Regions from separate parts of the Streptomyces sp. TG1A-60 genome, predicted to be linked through region 2. Evidence: riboswitches for the same ligand, from Rfam matches in the RefSeq annotation. Region 2 holds a riboswitch; each other region holds the start of a gene.
The links. A riboswitch is a leader RNA that binds a small molecule or an ion and turns the genes downstream of it on or off. The one in region 2 is predicted to bind cyclic di-AMP.
Positions count from the first base shown of each region.

Region 1: another riboswitch for cyclic di-AMP. It lies ahead of WBG99_RS03095 (peptidoglycan DD-metalloendopeptidase family protein); the one in region 2 lies ahead of WBG99_RS31225 (C40 family peptidase).
Region 3: another riboswitch for cyclic di-AMP. It lies ahead of WBG99_RS13770 (LysM peptidoglycan-binding domain-containing protein); the one in region 2 lies ahead of WBG99_RS31225 (C40 family peptidase).

Region 1 is NZ_CP147520.1:848,980-855,191, forward strand. It holds gene WBG99_RS03090 (DUF6250 domain-containing protein) at 1-526, opposite strand, end outside; gene WBG99_RS03095 (peptidoglycan DD-metalloendopeptidase family protein) at 735-1,733, opposite strand; cyclic di-AMP (ydaO/yuaA leader) riboswitch at 1,739-1,897, opposite strand; gene WBG99_RS03100 (alpha-galactosidase) at 2,200-4,272, opposite strand; gene WBG99_RS03105 (tyrosine-protein phosphatase) at 4,530-5,327, shown strand; gene WBG99_RS03110 (aspartate aminotransferase family protein) at 5,710-6,212, opposite strand, start outside.
Region 2 is NZ_CP147520.1:7,100,493-7,106,704, reverse strand. It holds gene WBG99_RS31235 (ATP-dependent Clp protease proteolytic subunit) at 792-1,433, shown strand; gene WBG99_RS31230 (hypothetical protein) at 1,440-1,757, shown strand; cyclic di-AMP (ydaO/yuaA leader) riboswitch at 2,089-2,308, shown strand; gene WBG99_RS31225 (C40 family peptidase) at 2,312-2,785, shown strand; gene WBG99_RS31220 (DUF6328 family protein) at 2,861-3,409, shown strand; gene WBG99_RS31215 (ATP-binding protein) at 3,414-3,839, opposite strand; gene WBG99_RS31210 (helix-turn-helix transcriptional regulator) at 4,086-4,946, shown strand; gene WBG99_RS31205 (DUF397 domain-containing protein) at 4,956-5,180, shown strand; gene WBG99_RS31200 (8-amino-7-oxononanoate synthase) at 5,238-6,212, opposite strand, start outside.
Region 3 is NZ_CP147520.1:3,283,381-3,289,592, reverse strand. It holds gene WBG99_RS13780 (FAD-dependent oxidoreductase) at 1-226, shown strand, start outside; gene WBG99_RS13775 (HAD family hydrolase) at 413-1,219, shown strand; gene WBG99_RS13770 (LysM peptidoglycan-binding domain-containing protein) at 1,341-2,099, opposite strand; cyclic di-AMP (ydaO/yuaA leader) riboswitch at 2,101-2,303, opposite strand; gene WBG99_RS13765 (polyprenyl synthetase family protein) at 2,948-3,958, shown strand; gene WBG99_RS13760 (DUF2092 domain-containing protein) at 4,265-5,581, shown strand; gene WBG99_RS13755 (ABC transporter ATP-binding protein) at 5,626-6,212, shown strand, end outside.

The DNA.
Region 1 (6,212 bases), 6.3 Mb from region 2:
CGAGCAGCGGCTCGTTGTAGTCGTAGAGGAGCGGCCGGACGCCCGCCTCGCCGACGTACCGACGCAGCCGCGTCGTGGTGTTGTAGTTCGCCCCGTAGCCGGAGTAGTACATCTTCAGGTAGTCGTACTCTGCGAACGCACCACCACGCGGCGTGGCGAAGAGATCGTCGGGCGAGCGCACATCGACGGCGTTCCAGAAGTTGTTGAGGTCGGAGACCCGGTCGTTCACGCCACCCGCGGAGACCGGGGTGGCAGTGTACTCGATGACGTACGGCCCTCCCAGTTTCCGCTTGAACCAGACGGTCGCACCGGCCGGCACGTCGACCTCCAGCACACCGCGTGAGGCCGCGACCGTACCGCCCTTCTCCAGTTCCACGGCCCACTGCCCGAGCCCGCGCCGGAAGTCGTCGGCCGCGATCAGCCGACGACGGCCGTGTCGCGGGACCGCGCTCACGGCCGGGGCCGGCGCGAGCGCCGCGAGGGCGGCACCGGCGGCGAGGACTCCGAAGGCTCTGCGGCTGGTCATGACACTCCTTCGACAGACACCGTGGAAAGCGCTTACGGCGATCACTGTGCCCTTCTGCCGCACCCCTGTCGAGACGTCGCCCGGCCACACCACGAGAGCGTGACGCGGACTGCGCTCCGCGCGGGCCCCCGCCGGCCCCACAGGTCCGACAACGCCGAAGGCCGGCCCCCGGGACACGGGGGCCGGCCTGTCGAGAACGGCGTTTGCGTCAGAGGCTGACGCCCTTCGAGCGGAGATACGCCAGCGGGTCGATGTCCGAGCCGTAGTTCGGGCTCGTACGGATCTCGAAGTGAAGGTGCGGGCCGGTGACGTTGCCGGTCGCGCCGGAGAGGCCGATCTGCTGGCCGCCGCTCACGGACTGGCCCGCGGAGACGGAGATCGACGACAGGTGGGCGTACTGGGCGTAGTAGCCGTCGGCGAGCCTGATGACGACCTGGTTGCCGTAGGCGCCGCCCCAGCCGGCGGAGACGACGGTGCCCGCGCCCACGGACTTGAGGCCGGTGCCGGTCGGGGCCACGAAGTCGACGCCGGTGTGGTAACCGCTGGACCACATGCTTCCGGCGGTCTTGTACGCGGTGCCGACGGTGGCGCCCTGGATGGGCCCGCTGAAGCCGGCACCACTGGACTGCGAGGACTGGCCCGCGGACGTGGAGGTCGACGCCTGGGTGTCCTTCGACTCCTGCGCCGAGGAGCCGGAGGACTTCGACGACTGGGGCTTCGTAGACGACTGCGGCGGCTGGGGCTTCTCCGACGACTGCGGCGCACCGCTCGACGCGGCCTGCCCCCCGATCGTGAGCTTGAGACCCGGGTGGATGAGCGAAGGGTCGGAGCCGACCGCCTCGCGGTTGTCCGAGTAGAGCCGCTTCCAGCCGCCCTCGACGTCCTGCTCGTCCGCGATCTTCGAGAGGTAGTCGCCGACCTTCACCGAATAGGTCTCGGCGGACGCTTTCTTGGTGGCGGTCTTCTCCGCCTGGGCGGCCCTCTCGGCCTGGCCCAGTCTCGCACCGGCCTCGGCGGTGGCCTTCTCGCCGGCGACCGTGAGGGTCTTCTCGGATACGTCGGAAACGGCGGCGGTCGGGGTCGCCGCGTGGGCGCCTGCGGCTCCGATCAACGGCAGCGCGAGAGCGGCCCCACCGGTGCCGGCGGCGGCGATCGAGCGGGTGAAACGCTGGGACTTCGGACGGCGGTGCTTACCCTTCGCGGGCATGGGCGTTTTCCTCTCCGGCGCCTGCGAGGTGAGCTGTCGGGTGCGGACTGGAGATGCCCGGCCGTGCTTGTGCACGGCTTTACCCCTAGCCGTTCCGGAGACCGGAACAGGCGGTGATACCTGTGGGTCCCCCGCTCCTGCCGTGGATCGGGTCGGTACGCGGCTCCGGTCGGCGGCAGGATTGGGCGTCCGTCCGGATTGACGCCGAACGTAAGCGACTTGTGGCCACAGAGACAACCATGGGGATTTCCTGTGCGTCTTCCTGTCTGATCCTTATCTCAATTAATGATCACGCTCCGTAAAAGACCGCCCCTGAGCGTTTACCAACCACCCTGGAAACACCTACGAATTACGTGGACATGGCGACAGCGGACGGTCACGAGTATGACGCTGCTCACTCCGCTACGAGCCAGTAGGTTCTATTCCAGGGCTACTTGGAATTACCGCTTCATTTCGGACAGATAGCTCAAGTACGACGCATGCGGATAACCATCGCATCGAAGTCGCCCCGCAGACCGGTCCGCAGGCCGTGATGCAACAGCACGGCACCTCGGTGCATTTCACCCGTTTCGCGGCACTCATACACTTCTGTCGGGTCGAGGCCGCGCAGCCGGAGCGGCGCGACCGGCTCGCCGTAGTGTTGGGCCTGGAGCCAGGCGAGCACGACGATCTCGTCACCATGGACGTACTGCACGGCGCTCAGCCCACCGGTCGGCGGCCGGAGCCGGTAGAGGTCGCCGCGCTGCACGACCGGCCGGATCTCCTTGTACAGCTCCACCCAGTCCCGCGCCTCGGCCAACTCCTCCTCGCTCCACTCGGCGAGGTCGCCGCCGACACCGAGCACACCCGCCATGGCGCTGACGAACCGGAACCGCAGTGTGCTGACCCGACCGTTGAGCTGGTTGTTCGGACTGTCCGTGACCCACGCGGCCATGGTCCGGGCCGGGTGGACCTGGCTGAAGCCGTGCTGGATGGCGAGCCGGTCGAGCGGGTCGGTGTTGTCGGAGGTCCACACCTGGTCGGTCCGCGCCATGACCCCGAGGTCGATACGACCGCCGCCGCCGGAGCACGACTCGAAGGCGACCTGCGGGTGGGCGGACCGCAACCGGTCCAGCAGCGCGTAGAAGGCCTGCACATGCTCGACCCACAGCTTCTGCGGATACGGCTCCCCGGGCCAGCCGGCATCCGTGAAGCAGCGGTTGAAGTCCCACTTCACATAGTCGATCGGCGCGCTGGACAGGAGAGTGTCCAGTCGCTCCCAGAGGTACTCCTGGACGTCCTCACGCGCGAGATTGAGGACAAGCTGATTACGCAGTTCCGTCCGCTTTCGCCCCGGTTGGAACTGTACCCATTCGGGGTGCGCCCGGTACAGCTCGCTGTCCGGGTTGACCATCTCGGGCTCGACCCAGATGCCGAACTGCATACCGAGGGCATGCACATAGTCGGCGAGCGGCTTCAGCCCCTTGGGGAAGCGGTCGGGGTTGGGTGTCCAGTCGCCGAGGCCGGCCCGGTCGCTGGTGCGCGCCCCGAACCAGCCGTCGTCCACCACGAACAGCTCGACCCCGACGGCCGCCGCGCGTCGCGCGAGCGTGCCCTGCTGCTCCTCGGAGATGTCGAACTCGGTGGCCTCCCAGGAGTTGAAGAGCACCGGCCGGTCCTGGTCCGCGTCCGGGATGACGTACGTCCGCTGGTACGCGTGCCAGGCGCGGCTCGCCCCGCCGTGGCCGCCGTCGCTCCACAGGCCCGCGAAGACGGGCGTGGTGAAGGTGTCGCCCGTCTCCAGCCGCAGCAGACCGGACTCGTCGTACCCGGCGCCGCCGGTGATCTGCACGCGCGCGTCCGGGAGTTGGGCGACCGCGATCCGCCAGGAACCCGACCAGCCGAGGGCGCAGCCGTAGACCTCGCCCCGCTCCTCGCCGGCGTCGGTGTCCAGGGCGACCCAGGGCAGGTGCTGATGCCCGGTGTGCCCGCGGCGGCTGCCGATGACCTTCTCGCCGTAGGTGAGGTCCGCGCGCACCAGCCGGGACTCGGCCGCCCACCGCCCGTGCAGCTGCGACAGCCGCCAGGCCTCCTCGCGCGGCGGCAGCGTCCAGGTCGCCGAGTCGGCCCGCAGCAGCTCCGCTGTCGGACCCTCGTTGACCAGGGTCACCCAGCGCTCCACCACGTCGTCGCGCATCCGGTAGTGCAGGGTGATCCCGAGGCCGCCGTCGGTGAAACTCAGCCGCAGCTCGTCGCCGTCGGCCTCGTACGTCCGGAAGGTCCACTCGGTACCGCGCCGCTCGTCCGTGCGCACGGAGAGGGCGGGGCGGGCGAAGCGGGGGCCGCCCTCGACGGGGTACTCCTCGTATCCGTCGACCGGGGCCTCGAACGGCCAGTACACCAGCTGCTGCCGAGCGGCCAGCTCCTCGGCGTCGGCGAGGGCGATACAAGGGCCCCAGTGCAGGTGCAGCAGTTCGTCGTTCTCCGTGAGCCGTAGGGCATAGCTGCTCCTGGGTCCCGTGAGAAGCCAGGTCCGGCCGTCTGCGCCGATGTCCAACATAAAGTCCCCACAGATTCGAACAGGTGCGATCGGGCTTCAACATCATCGCAGGTCGTCGCAGGCGCTCGGCAATGCCTGTGGACAACTGCCGACGCCCCTTCCCGCAGGGCCCTGTGGACAACCGTCGGGCGCCCCTCACGGCCCCTGTGGACGACTCCTTGGGGTACCCGCCCATGTCGTATCGTCGAGTGCGCGCCTCGGTGTCGAGTGCGCGCCCGTCGACGATCGGCGCCGGCGGCCGGATGGGAGGAGCCCCCGTGACGCAGCAGATCCCGTCGACCGAGCCCGAGCTGACCGGAGTGCGCAACTTCCGCGATGTGGGCGGTCTGCCGACCGTGGACGGCCGTCGGGTGCGTCATGGAGTCCTGTTCCGCAGTGGCCACCTCGCGCACGCGACCGACGAGGACACCGCGTTCCTGGCCTCCCTCGGCCTGCACACGGTCTTCGACTTCCGCAACGCGGCCGACCAGAAGCTGGAGGGCCCGGACGTCGAGCTGCCCGGCGTGCGCAATGTGAACCTGCCGCTGAGCGATCCGGCGGACGGCGCCGAGTTCTGGAAGATGGTCCGCGACGGCGACCTGGACCAGCTGCGCGCGCTGCTGGACGACGGCAAGGCGGCCGGCCGGATGATCACCTCCTACCGCACGATCGTCAAGCACCGCACGGCCGAGCACTCGCGTGTGCTGCACGCGCTGGCCGAGGACAGCGTGCCCGCGCTGATGCACTGCGCGGCGGGCAAGGACCGCGCGGGCCTCTCCATCGCCGTCACCCTCCTCGCCCTGGGTGTCGAGCGCGAGGCCGTCGTGGCGGACTACCTGGAGTCGAACGCCAAGCACCGCCGCTACAAGGTGCACCGCAGCAGCACCTCCGCGAGCGCCTACTCCCCGGAGATCATGGAGCTGCTGAGCCCGCTGTTCGACGCCCGCGCCGAGTACCTCCAGGCGGCCCTGGACACGGTCGAGGAGACCTGGGGCAATGTGGACACGTATCTGGAGCAGGGTCTGAAGGTGACCCCTCAGACCCGGGAGCTGCTGCGCGAGCGGCTGCTCGACTAGGTGCTGTTCGGGCATCCCCTGGGAGGCCGGCCCGCGTCGGCGTGCTGCGGGGCGACGGCGGGCAGCTCCGTCCAGCGGGGGCGTACCCTCGGGAGGGCTCATGCCCTCCGTTCAGCCGGACCTTCGCCTCTGCGGCCCATTCTTGCCTCAGAGGCAAAGACCGCCGGAGCCGCACCGTCGGCGGCCCCTTCCGCCGCCCGTACAACTAGTGCCGCGTCAGCCAAGGTTCGCCCCGTCGCGACGCCCGGCACGCCCTCTCGCCGCACCGGACGAAAGCCCGAGTACGTCCAGGCCCTTCGGGCGGATGACGCCTTCCGGCCGGCACGCCGAGAGCACGCACCGGACGCCGCTCCTTGACGGGCAAACCTTGACCGACGCGGCACTAGCGGCTGGCCACCGCCTGCTTCATCAGCGTCCTGCCGAAGTCCCACATCAGCCCGCTGCCGCCGTGCGCGTCGTCCATCACCTCGGTGAAGGCCTCGACGAACCGGTCCACCTCCCGTTCCCCGATGACCAGCGGCGGAATCAGCTTGATCACCTCCAGATGGTCGCCGGAGACCTGGGTGAGGATGCGATGCCGCCGCAGCAGCGGTACGACGACCATCTGCGCGAACAGTCCCTTGCGGGCCGCCTGGAGCATCGTCCAACGGCCACGCAGCTTCAGCGACTTCGGCCTGCCGAACTCGATACCGATCATCAGCCCCCGGCCGCGTACGTCGCTCAGCAGCTCGTACTTGTCTACGAGCGCCCCGAGCCGGGCCTTCAGCCGCTCCCCCGTGGCCCGGGCGTTCGCCACGAGCTGCTCGTTCTCCATGACCGAGAGGACGGCCAGGCCGGCGGCCATGGCCTGGGCATTGGAGCCGAAGCTGGCCGAGTGGACGAGGA
Region 2 (6,212 bases):
GGGGTCCTTGCACTATGAGCACCCGATGTCCTGAGGGCGGGGACGAGCGCCGCCGTGGTCCTGTGTCTGGCGACGGCCCTGGTCCACGTCCTCCTCGTGTAGGTCGCGCGGTCTGGTGCCGTGCATCGCAAGGCGCCGGAGAGCCCTCGATGGGGGCCTTTCCCGCGCGAGCGAGGTCGAGCGTGGGAAGGAGCCACCAGGGCTTCTCGGCAACGCGGCGAGGCGCGGTGCCAGGCCGCTCGACCCGGGCGCTCACAGTGCGAGGACACCTTGGACCGGGCCGCGCCCCGTCGCCCCCTCGCCCCGTCACCCCACCACCCCGAGCGGAAGATCCCCTTCTGCTCCGCGATGACAACCGAACAGTAGGGGGAACCATGTCCAGTCCGAGAGCGGGACGGCCTCGGTGGAGTCCCCCGCCCGGCACCGAGTCCTCCGGCGGCTCCGGCCTGAGCGCGAGAGCGTGGAGGGGGAGGACGCCTACTGATCCCTGGCGATCGGCTCACGGTCGAGATCGCTTCGGTGAACGGCGCGGACTCGGCGCCCGAGGGCCACGACGTCATACCTGCCGAGGTCGCGAACGCACTCTCCGAGTTCGCCGCCCCGAAGGGCTGACCGCCGATCACCTTCTCGGGCAGGCCGACCCCCGTGGCCATCAACCGACCTCGTTCGCCGCGCACTTCACGGCGCCCCGGACCACATCGGTCCGGGGCGCCGCCGTAGGCGAGCGGCTTTCCACGATCTCGTACGTCCTGTACATTCTGTACAGAAATCGATCTGAGGAGGCGTGCCCCATGCCCGCGAACCGACCGACGGCCCGTTATGTGCTGCCCGAGTTCACCGAGCACACCAGTGCGGGTCACCGGACGATGGATCCGTATGCCAAGCTCCTGGAAGAGCGGATCGTGTTCCTCGGGACGCAGATCGACGACACGTCGGCGAACGACGTGATGGCCCAGTTCATGCACCTCGAACACCAGTCGCCCGACCGGGACATCTCGCTGTACGTCAACTCGCCCGGCGGCTCGTTCAGCGCGATGACGGCGATCTACGACACGATCCGGTTCGTCACCTGTGACGTGGAGACGATCTGCCTGGGGCAGGCGGGATCGTCCGCCGCGGTGCTGCTGGCAGCGGGCACACCGGGCAGGCGGTTCGTACTGCCGGGCGCGCGCGTGGTGATCCACCAGCCGGCGCTGGCCGGCCGGATCGAGGGCCAGGCGAGTGACCTCGCGATCCAGGCCGCGGAGTTGACGCGCAATCGCCGGAAGCTGGAGGAGATGTTCGTCCGGCACACGGGGCAGAGCCCGGAGCGGATCAGCGCCGACATCGAGCGGGACACGTTCCTCGACGCTGAGGCGGCGGTCGAGTACGGGCTGGCCGACCAGGTCGTCCCGAGCCGCAGGGCCTCGGGCGCGCTCCCCGGCGCGAGGTGAGTGTCGATGCTCCCTCCCGAACTGCCGCCGCTGCCCGCCCTCACGCGCGCCGAGGCTGAGCTGATCGACCGCTATCTGGACGTCGTCGACCTGGTCGGCCGGATCAATCCGGCGCGCCCCGGTGACACGTACCGCGGACTGCGGGCGGCGCAGGCGCTCGTCGCCAAGGCGACCGCCCTGCGCGACGCGCTCGAACTGATGCACAGGCGCGGCGAGAACGAGGTACACGCCCCCACCCTCGCGCGGTCCCTGCGCGTGCTCGACGGCGAGCGGCGGGCGGCCCTGGTCTCACTGCCGCCGAAACCGGAGGACTCGCCTGCCTGAACCCATCCCGGGTCGGCCGCCGTACTACTGACGGGCCGTCCGGCCCGGGGTTCGCGCACTCCGGACGGCGTAGCACGATCGACCTATCGGCCCATACGTCGCAAGGAGCTGTGAAGTTGCGCAACGCGCCTACCGCACAGCCGGAATACATCATTCCGGTGCTGGTACGGGCCTCCTCGACCCGTTGGACACAACAGCCGAAAAGGCTCTGTCCACCCGAACGGGTGAGTGGTGAGTAAGACCACAAACCACCGGTTCCGTTGGGAATTTCGGACTTGAGTGCGTCAAGATCCCTTCCTGACGACAAGCCCCCGCCACAGCGGCGGGGCGATCCGGGTGGACGCCGAGTCCTGCCGCCGCCCGGATGACCGGTCGACAGGAGTGCATCGGCAGGAGTGGAGGACCCAAGTACGACGGGTCGCCGGAACGGTCGGCTCCACATGGAGACGCCGCGCCGAGCAGCCCTTGGGGTGAAGCCGCGTCAGCGGCCGGGCAACTTCGCCAGCCCGAATCCGACAGGTCATCCTTCACAGGCGGCTGACGAAGGGTTGCGCATGACTGCGCTGAATCGTGTCCCGTCGCTGTTGACCCGGGCCGGTACGGCCTCGGCTCTCACCATCGCCGCCGTGAGCGGCAGCATCGTGGTACCGGGCGCCGCATCCGGCGCCGAGGCCGCCACCGCGGCGTCGAAGGCACTCAAGGTCGCGGCTTCCAAGAAGGGCTCCCCTTACCAGTACGGAGCCGCCGGTCCAGGCAGGTTCGACTGCTCAGGGCTGACGCTCTACTCGTTCAAGAAGGCGGGCAAGAAGCTGCCCCGTACTGCTCAGCAGCAGTACAACAAGACGAAGCACATCTCCGCGAGCAACCGCAAACTCGGAGACCTCGTCTTCTTCCACTCGGGATCGAGCGTCTACCACGTCGGTATCTACGCGGGGAAGGGAAAGATCTGGCACTCCCCGAAGACGGGTGACGTCGTCCGGCTGCAGAAGCTCTGGACGAAGAGCGTCTGGTACGGCCGGGTCCGCTGACCAGCCGTGGGGGCGGCGGAGATCTCCGCCGCCCCCACGGGCGTGCCACGGGCCGAACTGGTTACTCGTTCGCCCATGGCCGACGAACGCACCCGCCCCGCACGCAACGAGACGCCCCTCGAACGCGCCGACCGCAACTTCTCCGAGCTGCTGCAGGAGCTGCGGGTCACCCAGACCGGGGTGCAGATCCTCTTCGCGTTCCTGCTGACGCTGGCCTTCACGCCGCGCTTCCCGGACCTGGACTCCGTACAGCGCGCCACCTATGTCACCACCCTGCTGCTGGCGGTCCTCGCGGCGGCGCTCTTCACCGCCCCGGCCGCCCTGCACCGCTCGCTCTTCCAGCAGAACGCCAAGCCCGCCATCGTCCAGGTGTCGTCCCGGCTGGCCACCGCGGGCCTCATCGTGCTGATGCCGGCCCTCGCCGGGTCCGTCCTGCTCGTCGTGGACGTGACGCTCGGCCGGGCGGCCGGGATCGTCGCCGGGGCGGGCACGTTCCTCGCGTGCCTGACCCTGTGGGCCGTGCTCCCGAAGCTCGTGGGACGGTCCGCCGGTAACACCGGCACGACGCCGACACCGCCTCCGGGCGAGACCCCCGTCAGGGCTCCTGCGGACCACCGGACCTGACCGGTTACGCGGGAACCGTCCAGGGCAGTTCGATCGCCACCGTCTTGCCGCCCTCCCGGGTGGGTCTGACGCTCAGCCTGCCGCCGCACTCGGCGGTCAGGCAGCGGACGATGACCATGCCCCGGCCGTTGTCCTGCTGGACGGCGGCGGGCAGACGTTTCGGAAAGCGCGGATGGCTGTCGGTGACGCCGATGCGCAGCTGCTCGTCCCGGTCCAGCGCGATGTCCACGGTGAACGTGGGCGACTGACCGAAGGTGTGCTGGACGGCGTTGGTGGCGAGTTCGGACACGATCAGGCGCACGGTCTCCGCGATGTCCGTGCCGCTCGGCAGGCCCCATTCGGCCAGCACCTGGGCGACGTATCTTCGGGCCGCGGACACCGAGGCGGGATCGCTCGGCAGAGTGACGGATGCTTCCTGGTGATCTGCCATGGCGAGTCGTCCCTTTCCCACGGGACCGGTGTCCGACAGGGAGCGGATGGTTCGAGTACGGTCCCGGACTGGTGCTTCGCGCCAGACTGCCACTACCTGGGCCGTCACGGGTGGCGATCCACCAGGATGTGCATATATCTGTCGCTCGAAGCGGTGAACTCTCCGACGACCGACCGTATTCGGGCGGGGTCTTCGTCCATCCTCTGTCGTCACCCCGGCTTCGCACGCCGAGCGGAAGGAGAACCCATGCAGTACGGTCCGGCTGTGCGCCGCCGCAAGCTCGGTGCCGAGTTACGCGTTCTGCGTACCCGCTGCGGTCTGACGAGCATCGAGGCGGCCCATCGGGTCGGCTGGCACCAGTCCAAGGTGAGCCGGATCGAGACGGGCGCCAGCGGGGTGAAGCCCGTGGATGTACGCAGGCTCCTGGACGCGTACGGGGTCGACGACAGCGAGCTCCGGGAGCTGCTCCTGGCGTTGGCGGGCTTTGAGGACGGTGGTGGACGGCACAACTGGTGGCACGCCTACCGGGGCGTACTGCCGCCGACGTACCGGGACTTCATCAGCCTGGAGTCGCAGGCCGGCGGGATACGGACGTTGGAGACCTCGGTCGTGCCGGGCCTCCTGCAGATTCCCGAGTACGCCCGGGCGGTGACCCGGGCCGCCGTGGAGGGTTTGGAAGACGACAAACTCGACGCGCTGGTGGAAGTGCGGCTCGCCCGGCAGGAAGTCCTGCGCGCGGACCCGCCGATGGAGCTGAGCGCCGTGCTCGACGAGGGCGTTCTACGACGCGAGGTGGGCGGTCCCGAGATCATGGCCCGGCAGCTGGGCCGTCTGGTCGAGGCGGCGCGACTCCCTCAGGTACGACTACAGGTGCTGCCGTTCACTGCCGGGGCACACATCGGCGTCACCGGCCCTTTCGTAATCTTCTCATTTAAGAGCACATCTGATCTTGACGTGGTTGTTCTCGACCACTTGACGAGTAGCCTCTACCTTGAGCGGAAAGAAGACCTCAAGGCCTATGTCGAGGCCTTCAACACCCTTCAAGTCCACGCCCTTTCACTCGAGGACTCGTTGGATTACATCGCCGGGCTCGCTGCCGGCGCGTAAGGAGGCACCATGTCCGCACTGCCTCGGAACGTGACCACCAGTACCGAACTGCACGGGGTGCGATGGCTGCGCAGCAGCCGCAGCACCGGAATGAACAACTGCGTCGAAACGGCCCGCCCCGGGTCCGGCCGCTGGGCCGGACTCGTGGCCGTGCGCGACTCGAAGAACACGGCGGGGCCCGCCCTGCTGTTCGACCCCGAGGCCTGGGAGGGATTCGTCACCACGCTTCGATGAGCACCAACGGCAACACACGCACATCCGCTCACGGCGGCACTCGGCCGGGACGCCGACTCACGGTCGCGTATCGCCGATGATCCCCACGGCTCGGTCGATCTGCCCCTCGGTGAGATCCGCCCGGGCGGTCAGCCGCAGCCTCGAAATGCCGTCGGGCACGGACGGTGGGCGGAAGCAGCCGACGGCGAGACCCGCCGACCGGCAGTCCGCCGCCCACCGCACCGCCTGCTCGGGGGACGGTGCGCGCACGGACACCACGGCGGCGTCGGGCCGCACCGCTTCATGGCCCGACGCCGTCAGCCGTGCGTGCAGCTCTCTCGCCACCTCGCGAGCCCGCGCGGCGCGCTCCGGCTCACGGCGCAGCAGCCGGAGCGCGGCGAGGGCCGCGCCGGCCGCGGCCGGGGCGAGGCCGGTGTCGAAGATGAACGTACGGGCGGCGTTGACCAGATGGTCGATGACGGGCGCCGGGCCGAGGACCGCGCCGCCCTGGCTGCCCAGCGACTTCGACAGGGTGACCGTCACGACGACATCGGGGTCGCCCGCGAGCCCGGCCGCCTGCGGCGCGCCCCGGCCGCCGTCGCCCAGGACACCGAGGCCGTGCGCGTCGTCGACGACGAGCCCGGCGCCGTACTCGCGGCAGGCGGCGGCCAGTGCGGTCAGCGGGGCGGCGTCCCCGTCCACGGAGAAGACCGTGTCGGAGACGGCGACGGCAGGACCTCGGCGGGTGCTCAGCGCCTTGCGGACGGCGTCGGGGGCCGCGTGGGCCACGACCTGGGTGGTGCCCCGGGCCAGCCTGCAGCCGTCGATGAGGGAGGCGTGGTTGCCCGCGTCCGACACGACCAGGGAGCCGTGCGGGGCGAGCGCGGTGACGGCGGCGAGGTTGGCCGCGTAGCCGGAGGAGAAGACCAGGGCGGCCTCGAAGCCGCAGAAGTCGGCCAGTTCCCGCTCCAGCTCGCCGTGGAGCTCGGTGGTGCCGGTGACCAGCCGGGACCCGGTGGCCCCGCCGCCCCACCGGCGCGCCGCCCCGGCGGC
Region 3 (6,212 bases), 3.8 Mb from region 2:
CGTCGACCTCGGGTCGATGGGCTTCCTGGGGCATGAACTCCGTACCGAGCTGGCTGTCAGCCGGGGTGCGCCGGTTCTGGGGGCGGGGTTCCGGGCCTCGATACCGGGGCTGTACTTCACGGGGCTGCCGGCGGCGGCGTCGTACGGGCCGGTGATGCGGTTCGTGTGCGGGACGCAGTTCGCCTCGCCTCGGTTGGCTCGGCATCTCGCGGCGGTGCACGGGTGAGGCGGTTCCGGGAAGCCGGGTCCGGTCCGTGGAGTGCGGCCCCCTCAGGGGCGAGACCGTGACGCTCCGCTGAACAACATTTCGGGAAAAGGGAGTTGACGTTGGGGTGCGGTACCGCTGTCGGGGTGCCGGACGTCGTCCGGCTCGCGTCGAACCGATGGGGCGCCGCATCCGTATTCTCTGATCATGGCCGCTCCCACCGCGTATACACTCATCGCAACTGACCTGGACGGAACGCTCCTGCGCAGTGACGACACGCTCTCCGACCGGTCCCTCGCCGCGCTGGCGCGGGCCACGGAGGCCGGTGCTCAGCACCTCGTGGTGACGGGACGGCCGGCGCCGAGAGCGCGCCCGCTGCTGGAGGACCTAGGCAGCAGGGGGCTCGCGGTGTGCGGGCAGGGCGCGCAGTTGTACGACACCGGCGCGAACCGGCTGCTCTGGTCCGTCACCCTGGACCGGGAACTCGCCGAGACCGCGCTCGGCAAGATCGAGGCCGAGGTCGGACAGCTGTACGCGGCCGTCGACCAGGACGGGGCCGACGGCCTCACCCTGATCGAGCCCGGCTACCTCATGCCGCACCCCACGCTGCCCGCCGTACGCGTGCCGCGCCGGGACGACCTGTGGTGCGAGCCCATCAGCAAGGTGCTGCTGCGCCATCCCTGTCTGTCCGACGACGAGTTGGCCTCGGCGGCGCGCATGGCGGTCGGTTCGCTGGCGACGGTCACCATGTCGGGGCCCGGCACCGTCGAACTCCAGCCGTGCGGCATCACCAAGGCGACGGGCCTCGCCCTGGCCGCCGACCATCTCGGACTGACTCCGGCCGAGACCATCGCCTTCGGTGACATGCCCAACGACATCCCGATGTTCGACTGGGCCGCGCACGGGGTCGCCATGGCCAACGCCCACCCCGAACTCAAGGCCGTCGCCGACGAGGTGACCCTCTCGAACGAGGAGGACGGGATCGCTGTGGTGCTGGACCGGCTGTTCTCGTAGCGCCCGTGTGCCCGTGTGCCCGTGTGCCCAGGGCCTGTCGGCGGATCAGGCCCTGGGCGAGGGGTTCAGCACGGCAGGGTCAGCACGCCTGCTTCGGTACGGCCGGTTCAGCACGCCCGGTTCAGTACGGCCCGAAGACGTTGTCGATCGAGCCGTACCGCGCGGCGGCGTAGTTGCACGCCGCCGTGATGTTCGCGACCGGGTCGTAGGGGTCGTACGGGGTGCCGGCCACGTGGTAGGCGGCGAAGGTCGGGTCGATGACCTGCAGGAGACCCTTCGACGGGGTGCCCGCGGCGGCGTTGGAGTCCCAGTTGTTGATGGCCTGCGGGTTGCCCGACGACTCCCGCATGATGTTGCGGTAAATCCCGTTGTACGTCCCGGGGATTCCCTTTTGCGCCATGATGTCCAGCGACTCGCGGATCCAGCCGTCGAGGTCGTTCGTGTACGTCTTGAGCGACGCCTGTGTGGCCGTGGAGGCCTTGGACGCCATGCCGGACGCGGAGGCCTTCGGCGCGGTGGACGACTTCTTCGCCTTCACTGCCAGCTTCAGGCCCGGGTGGATCAGCGCGGGGTTGTCGCCGACGGCCGCGCGGTTGTCCTTGTAGAGCCGCTGCCAGCCGCCGCTCGTGCCGTGCTTGCGCGCGATCGAGGAGAGCGTGTCACCGGAGACCACGGTGTACGTAAGGGACTTGGCCGCCGCGGCCGGCGCGGACCGCGGGGCTGACTGTACGGAGGTGGCGGCCTGGGCCGGTACGGCGGCGTTCGCGGTGGTGGCGACCACGAGCGGGAGGACGAGTGCGGCCCCGCCGGTTCCGGCGGCGACGACACCACGGGTCAGCGGGTTGGTTCTGGGGCGACGGTGCTTGCCTCGTGCGGGCATGAGGATTCCTCTCCGGCGCCTGCGAGGTGAGCTGTCGGGTTCGGGCTGGAGATGCCCGGCCGCGCGCGTCGTCCGGCGGTCGCTGTGCGTGCCGCGTCCGCTCGTACTGCGCGTGGCTTCACCCCTAGCCGGTCCGATGGGGAAAGACGGACCGGCGGCTTGCCTGGGTCCCCCGCTCCTGCCGTGCGTGGATGAGTGGTGGGTGGGGAGTCCGGGCGGCGGCAGGATTCGGCGATCCGTCCGGACGAGGTGTGAACGTATGCGAGAGCACATGGCAGGAACAAGTCCCGGTTGGGTGGATTGATCCAGTTGACCTTGACTTCGTCGTGTTCCGGCGTTCTGGTGCGGGTGCGGGGTGCGGCTCAACTTGCCTACCGCAAAGGGAGAATCCACGGGGTGGGGCGAAGGTGTCGCACGGGGAGCGCGTGACTCAACTCACGAGAGGAGTCGGGTGAAGTGGGCGGTACTCCGCAAATCGGTCAACTCGGGCCGAGGGTGGCAGGGGTGTGTGCGGGACGGGAAGGGGGCGCGGGCGCCCGGGACGGGGCGTCGCGTGGGGCGCCGTACGCGACCGTGTGCGGGGGCGCCGTGCGGGCCGGTACCTGGTGCGCCGTGCGGGCCGGGGCGTGGCGTGTGCGTCGGCGGATATCGGCGCGCATCAGTTGATCAGCAATACGGAGAGTGCGGTCCCATACCACCCCGGGCGAACCCGTGGGCGCTCGTGGCGATCGAAAGGTGACCGGATACGCTGACTCGGGTGATGGCAGCGACAGATCGACAAACTTTGTCATCGACCGTGAGACCGACCGTGTGACCGTCAGCAGACGTCAGCAGACAGGAGAACCCTCGTGACCGTCGTCGAGCCGTTTGGGCTGAGCGCGCGGGACCAGGCTCTCGAAGCCGATGTCCAGGCCGGAATAGCGGCCGTCGAGGAGGGTCTGCTCGAAGCCACCAAGAGCGAGGTGCCCTTCATCCAGGAGGCCGCCCAGCACCTGCTGCGCGCGGGCGGCAAGCGGTTCCGGCCGCTGCTGGTGATGCTCGCGGCGCAGTTCGGCGACCCGTACGCGCCGGGGGTCGTGCCCTCGGCCGTGGTGGTCGAGCTGACGCATCTCGCCACGCTGTACCACGACGACGTGATGGACGAGGCCGAGGTGCGCCGGGGCGTGCCGAGTGCGAACGCGCGCTGGGACAACTCCCTGGCCGTTCTGACCGGCGATTTCCTTTTTGCCCGTGCCTCGCATGTCCTCGCCGACCTCGGTCCGGACGCCGTCCGTATCCAGGCCGAGGCCTTCGAGCGGCTGGTCACCGGGCAGATCCTGGAGACGGCGGGGCCGCGCGACGGACGCGACCCGATCGAGCACTACCTCGATGTGCTCGGCGGCAAGACCGGCTCCCTGGTCGCGGTCGCCGGACGGCTCGGCGCGCTGATGGCGGGAGCCGACGGGACGGTGGTCGACGTGCTGACCCAGTACGGGGAGCGGCTCGGCGTCGCCTTCCAGCTCGCGGACGACGTCCTCGACATCGCCTCCGACTCGCACGAGTCCGGCAAGACACCGGGGACGGATCTCCGCGAGGGCGTGCCGACCATGCCGGTGCTGCGGCTGCGCGAGCGGGCGGGACGGCTGGGGCTGCCGGACGACATCGCCCTGTGCGAGCTGCTCGACTCCGATCTCACCGACGAGGCCCGGCACGCCGAGGCCCTCACCCGGCTCCGCGTCCACCCCGCCCTGGAACAGGCCCGCCGCGACACGATCCGCTACGCCGAGGAGGCGCGCGCCGTGCTGACGCCCCTGCCGGAGTGCGACGCGAAGGCCGCGCTCGTGGAGCTGTGCGACGCGGTCGTGCACCGGGCGGGTTAGGCGCCCGAACGGCCCTCGCCGCCCCTGCCCGCCCCCTCCACGAGCTGGGAGCTGCGCGAAGGGGTTGCCGGGCCCGCCGCGCTCGGCGGCGCCGTCGCGTGCCCTTTCGCGACCCCGACGACCCCTACGGGTTCGGACCGGTGTTGCCTTGTCATGTCATCCCGTAGCAGTACGTGGAGTTGAGCCCCGAGTCTGACGATTCCCGGCGGCCGATTTGGTCAGATGGGTATCACCACTCCTCACCGATTCGGGTGAGAATGGCGGCTCTGAGCAGACGCCGCCGCCGACGACGGAGGTAAGGCACACATGGCACCGTACGAAACCGACGACAGCGGCCGGGCCGGTGACGCGGCCGTGCTCGCGGCCGAGGTCGAGGAGAAGCGCTCGGCACGGCGACGCAAGGCGGCGCGCTATGTCGTCCCGGTCACCGTGCTGGGCGTGGCGGCCGCGACCATCGGGCTCGTCCCGGCCTTCGCCGGCTCCGGTGACCCCGATCTGCCGAAGATCAGCGCACAGGAACTCATCGAGAAGATCGCTGCCTCGGACGTGCAGCAGGTGTCCGGCACGGTGAAGATCACCACGGATCTGGGCCTGCCCGATCTGGGCGGTCTGGCGGGCGGCCTCGCGCAGGACCCTTCCGAGGGCGACGGCGGATCGGCCGCCGACCCTTCCGCCAAGCTCCTCGAACTCGCCTCCGGGACCCACACGTTGCGGGTCGCCGCCGACGGCCCCGACAAGCAGAAGCTGTCGCTGCTGGACGACGCGGCCGAGTACAGCGTCATCCACAACGGCGACGACCTGTGGGCGTACGACAGTGCCTCGAACGAGGTGTACCACGCGACCGGGGCCGAGGATGGCAAGGACCACAAGGCCCACAAGGGCGCTCCCGGCGCCACCGAGGACGTGCCCGCCACACCCCGGGAGCTCGCCGAGGAGGCCCTGAAGGCCGTCGACGACACCACGTCCGTGACCGTCGACGGGACCGCGCAGGTCGCCGGGCGGGACGCGTACAAGCTGGTGATCCAGCCGAAGCAGTCCGGTTCGACGGTCGGGGCGATCTCGATCGCCGTGGACGCGAAGACGGGGCTGCCGCTGAAGTTCACGCTCACCCCGGCGAGCGGCGGCGCGGCCGTCGTGGACGCGGGCTTCACCAAGGTCGACTTCGGCAAGCCCGCCGCGTCGACGTTCGACTTCGAGCCACCGAAGGGCGCGAAGGTCACCGAGGCCGACGAGATGGAGGAGTCGGGCCACCACGACAACAAGGCCGACGAGTCAGGCAAGGGCGCGGCGCACAAGGACGCCAGGGGCCACGACGGCTCCGAGGAGGGGTTCGCGAGCGGACTCGACGGGCTGAAGACCATCGGCAAGGGCTGGAGCACCATCGCCGAGTTCGACAGCGGCACCGAGGGCGGCATGCCCACCGGCGGCGGCTCCGACGCGGGTGGTGACGCCCGCGTCGACGGGTTCCTGAACTCCCTCGGCGACCAGGTCACGGGCGAGTTCGGCTCCGGTACGGTCTTCAAGACCCGGCTGATCAACGTCCTGTTCACCGAGGACGGCAAGGTGTACGCGGGCGCCGTCACCAAGGACGCGCTGGTGAAGGCGGCCGACGCGGCCAAGTAGCCGTCGGAGCCTAGCTCGTCGCCGTACGTGAATCGAGGGAGTCCATGGAGGAGCTGTCCGCCGCGGACCCGGACGCAGTGATCGCCACCCGCGCGCTCACCAAGCGCTACCGCGGCGGGCAGCTCGCCGTGGACGGCCTCGATCTGACCGTCCCGGCGGGCAGTGTCTTCGGATTCCTCGGCCCGAACGGCTCGGGCAAGACCACCACCATCCGCATGCTGATGGGCCTGATCGAGCCGACCTCGGGCACGACCAGGGTCCTCGGCCGGCCCATGCCGCGCTCCATCCGGACCGTGCTCCCGCACGTGGGCGCGCTCATCGAGGGACCCGCGCTGTACGGGTTCCTCTCCGGGCGCGACAACCTGCTGCGCTACGACTCCGCGGACCCGACCGCCGACCCGCGCACCCGGCGTACGCGGGTCGGCGCCGCGCTCGACCGGGTCGGACTCACGGCCGACGCCGGCAAGAAGGCGAAGGCGTACTCGCTGGGCATGAAACAGCGGCTGGGTCTCGCGGCGGCCCTGCTCCAGCCGCGCCGCCTCCTCGTCCTCGACGAGCCGACCAACGGCCTCGACCCGCAGGGCATGCGGGAGATCCGGGCGCTGGTAAGGGAGTTGGCGTCCGACGGCAC